Regions from separate parts of the Aeromicrobium alkaliterrae genome, predicted to be linked through region 2. Evidence: predicted binding sites of a transcription regulator. Region 2 holds the regulator's gene; the other holds the start of a gene.
What was found. The regulator HrcA, encoded in region 2, represses chaperone genes, less so after heat shock. The targets are predictions, from matches to a motif close to TTGGCACTCGNNNNNNNCGAGTGCCAA.
Positions count from the first base shown of each region.

Region 1: a site for HrcA is predicted at 917-943, ahead of groES (co-chaperone GroES). Genes of this name have one in related genera too.

Region 1 covers NZ_BAAAME010000010.1:164,054-166,248, reverse strand. Annotated here, with positions in the region: gene ABD127_RS18005 (class I SAM-dependent methyltransferase) at 1-675, opposite strand, end outside; gene groES (co-chaperone GroES) at 1,065-1,355, shown strand; gene groL (chaperonin GroEL) at 1,451-2,195, shown strand, end outside.
Region 2 covers NZ_BAAAME010000002.1:222,820-225,014, reverse strand. Annotated here, with positions in the region: gene dnaJ (molecular chaperone DnaJ) at 1-487, opposite strand, end outside; gene hrcA (heat-inducible transcriptional repressor HrcA) at 524-1,537, opposite strand; gene ABD127_RS02075 (hypothetical protein) at 1,611-2,051, shown strand; gene ABD127_RS02070 (DUF3097 domain-containing protein) at 2,044-2,195, shown strand, end outside.

The sequences.
Region 1 (2,195 bases), on a different contig from region 2:
GTCGCCGCCGTCGCTGACCCACTCGGCCTCGACGCCAGCCGGGACGTCCGCGTGCGCCAGGCCCGGCATGACCTTCGCGACGGCGCGACCGCGCAGCAGCTCGCGGACCCAGGGCCACGGCGGCTGGAGGTCGGCCGTGCCGAACACGCGGCCGCGGCCCGTGCGGCGGGCCGGGTCGGCGAAGGCCGTCTCGTCGGGCGCGAGGGTCGCCTGCGTCGCGTCGCCGGTCTCGATCGTGCCGTCCAGGCCCAGGGCCGCGAGGTTGGCGCGGGCGATCGCGGCGCGGACGGGGTCCTGCTCGATGCCGCGCACGCGGAGTCCGGCGCGGGCGAACGCGACGAGGTCGGCACCGATCCCGCACCCCAGGTCCACGACCCCGCTGACGCCCGACTCGGCGAGCCGCTGCGCCCGGTGGTCGGCGACGCGGCGGCGGGTGGCCTGCTCCAGCGCGTCGTGCGTGAAGTACAGGTGGGCGGCGTCCGAGCCGAGCTTGGTGGCGGCCTTGCCCCGCAGGTGGTTCTGGGTGACGGCGGCGGCGACCAGGTCGCCGGGGTGCGTCTTGCGGAGCCGGGTGCCGAGGCCGAGGTCGGACTCGATCCCCGCCCGCTCGGCGACCTCCGCCAGCAGCTCCTGGCCCTCGGGCGCGAGCAGTCGCTCGAACGTCGCGAGGTCCACACGCCAACCCTAGCGGGGTGAAGCGGCTCCACAGCCGGTCGAGGTTTCGAGGCTCGCGCCCCAGAGGGCGTTCGCACCTCAACCACCGGTGGTGACGCTCGCACCTCAACCACCGGTGGTGACGCTCGCACCTCAACCGCCGGTGGTGACCACGGCGAGGAGCGCAGCGACGAGAAGCGCCCAGGGCGAGGCCGCCTGCGGCCGAGCCCGACTGAGTGCGAAGCGGAGCGAGCACGTGGCGCTGGCACTCGCGTTCCCCGAGTGCCAGTGATCTGCTAACGTCAGAACTGGCACTCTCACCATGAGATTGCCAACCGTGCACGGCACCCGCGACGACGTGCACACCACCCGCATCCGACTCCACTCAAGACACAACGGGAGGTCGACGTATGTCGACGATCAAGCCGCTCGAGGACCGTCTCATCATCAAGACGAGCGAGGCCGAGCAGACCACCGCGTCCGGACTCGTCATCCCGGACACCGCCAAGGAGAAGCCGCAGGAGGGTGAGGTCGTGGCCGTGGGCCCCGGTCGCATCGACGACAACGGCAACCGCGTCCCGCTCGACGTCGCCGTCGGCGACAAGATCATCTTCAGCAAGTACGGCGGAACCGAGATCAAGCACGCCGGTCAGGACTACCTGATCCTCTCGGCGCGCGACATCCTCGCCGTCATCTCCTGATGCGCTGACGCCCCGGTCCGCCCCCACCTCCGGTGGCAGGGCGCCGGGGCTCTCGCGTCTCCTCCACTTTTCCGCTCTCCCAGAAAGGCATCCAGATGCCCAAGATCCTGGAATTCGACGAGGACGCCCGCCGCTCGCTCGAGCGCGGCGTCGACAAGCTCGCCGACACCGTCAAGGTCACCCTCGGCCCCAAGGGCCGTTACGTCGTGCTCGACAAGAAGTGGGGCGCCCCCACGATCACGAACGACGGTGTCACCGTCGCCCGTGAGATCGAGCTCGACGACCCGTTCGAGAACCTCGGCGCGCAGCTCGCCAAGGAGGTCGCCACCAAGACGAACGACGTCGCCGGTGACGGCACCACCACGGCCACCGTGCTGGCCCAGGCGATGGTCCACGAGGGCCTGCGCGCCGTGGCCGCCGGCGCCAACCCGGTCGGGCTCAAGAAGGGCATCGAGAAGGCCGTCGCGGCCGTCGTCGAGAAGCTCCACGAGACCGCCCGCGCCGTCGACGACGTCAAGGACATGACGGCCGTCGCCACGGTCTCGAGCCGTGACGCCCACATCGGCGAGCTCATCGCCGAGGCCTTCGACAAGGTCGGCAAGGACGGCGTCATCACGGTCGAGGAGTCCAACACCCTCGGCACGCAGCTCGAGTTCACCGAGGGCATGCAGTTCGACAAGGGCTACCTGAGCCCCTACATGGTGACCGACACCGAGCGCATGGAAGCCGTGCTCGACGACCCGCTGATCCTGCTGCACGCCGGCAAGATCTCGTCGGTCTCGGACCTGCTCCCGCTGCTCGAGAAGGTCATCGCCGCCGGCAAGACGCTGTTCGTCATCG
Region 2 (2,195 bases):
CCTGGCCGCGGCACGTGCCGCAGACCACCGGGGCGGAGTCCTCGTGGGCGCCGCTGCCGTCGCAGACCTCGCACACGACGGCCGTGTCGACCTTGAGCTCCTGCGTGACGCCGAAGGCCGCCTCGGCCAGCTCGACCTCGAGACGCAGCAGCGCGTCCTGGCCGCGCTGGATGCGCGAGCGCGGACCGCGCGGGCCGGACTGCCCGAAGAAGGCGTCCATGATGTCGTCGAAGCTGAACCCCTGGCCGAAGCCCGCGCCGCCACGCTGGCCGCCCGTCGGGTCGCCGCCGCGGTCGAAGACCTGGCGCTTCTGCGGGTCCGAGAGGATCTCGTAGGCCTGCGAGACCTCCTTGAACTTCTCGGAGGCGTCAGGGGCGTCGTTGACGTCGGGGTGGAACTGGCGCGCCAGGCGTCGGTACGCCTTCTTGATCTCCTCGGGGGTCGCAGAGCGATCGACGCCGAGGGTCGCGTAGTAGTCGGTGGCCATGAGGTGCTTTCGGGCTGGAGATTTCGTGAGGTCGGGTCAGGCGTCGTCGAGCATGCGGCCGACGTAGCGGGCGACAGCGGCGACAGCCGCGATGGTGCCGGGGTAGTCCATGCGGGCCGGACCCACGGTGCCGAGCGTCGCGCGGCTGCCGTCCCCACCGTAGGCAGAGGCCACCACCGCGTTGCCCGCGAGGGTGTCGAAACCGGTCTCGCCGCCGATGCGCACGGTCACCCCGCTGGAGGCCTCGCCCAGCAGCTTGAGCAGCACGACCTGCTCCTCGAGGGCCTCGAGGACCGGGCGCACGGTCGTGTCGAACTCGGCGCCGTAGCGGGCGAGGTTCGACGTGCCGCCCACCACGATGCGGGCATCGGAGCGCTCGTCGGAGAACGTCTGGGTCAGCGTCGCGACAACGGCGGCCACGAGCGGCTGGTCGACGGGCTCGAAGGTGTGGATCAGGTCGGCGACCTTCACCGCCGCCTTCGACAGGCGCTCCCCCAGGACCACGGGCACGAGGCGCGCGCGCAGGTCGGCGAGCAGCTGGTCGGTCAGGGGCGCGGGCAGCTGGATCGTGCGCTGCTCGACGCGGCCGGAGCTCGTGATGACGACGACCAGCGCACGGTCGCCGTCGAGGGAGACGACCTCCACGTGGCGCACCGTCGACCGGGTCAGGCTCGGGTACTGCACGACGGCGACCTGGCTCGTCAGCTGCGAGAGCACGCGCACGCTGCGCTGCACGATGTCGTCGACGTCGACCGACTCCGACAGGAACCGTTCGATCGCGCGACGCTCGGCCGGCGAGAGCGCCTTGACCGTCGCGAGGCGGTCGACGAACATCCGGTAGCCCTTGTCGGTCGGGATGCGACCGGCCGACGTGTGCGGCTGGGTGAGGTACCCCTCGTCCTCCAGCACCTTCATGTCGCCCCGGATCGTCGCCGGCGAGACGCCCAGGTGGTGGCGCTCCACGAGGGAACGGGAGCCCACGGGCTCCTGCGTGGCGACGTAGTCCTCGACGATGGCCCGGAGGACGTCGAGGCGGCGGTCGTCGGACATCCTGGCCTCCTGTCGGCGCGTCGCTGGCACTCTCGGTGCCTGTTTGCCAGTCTAGCCCGATGGGACAGCACCGATGAGGACCATCGTGCGCACCGACGACACGATCGTCGTCGAGGGCCACGACCGCAGCCTCACGTACCGACCCCGGCGCGTGACGCTCAGCGACGGCTCCTGGGTCGCGCACGAGTCCCGCGGCGGCTTCATGAGCTCGGTCTGGGCCGTCGACCTGGGCGACCGGTTCGTCGAGGTCGTGCACCTCGGCGGGGGCCCGCTCGGCGGCGAGCTCGTCGTGGTCGTGCCCGACGTCGACACGGTGCTGCTCGGCGATCTCGCGGTCGCTCCCGCGGACGGCGTCGTGCCCGCCAGCTGGCCGCCCGCGGTCGACCTGGCGATCGGTCTGACCCGACCCACCAGCACGATCTACTCCTCCGCCGGCCTCATCGCCCGGGAGGACCTCGAGGACCTGCACCAGCACCTGCTCGGCCTGCTGCACGCCGGAGGAACGCATGAGTGATCGATACGGACAGGACGTGCTGTCGGGCGACTGGCAGCGGCCGCCGAAGGGCCGGTCCGCCGACCTGCCGGTCGAGCTGGGCATCGTCGTCGAGGACGTCACGAGCGGCTTCGTCGGCGAGGTCGTGCAGGTCGACCCGCAGAT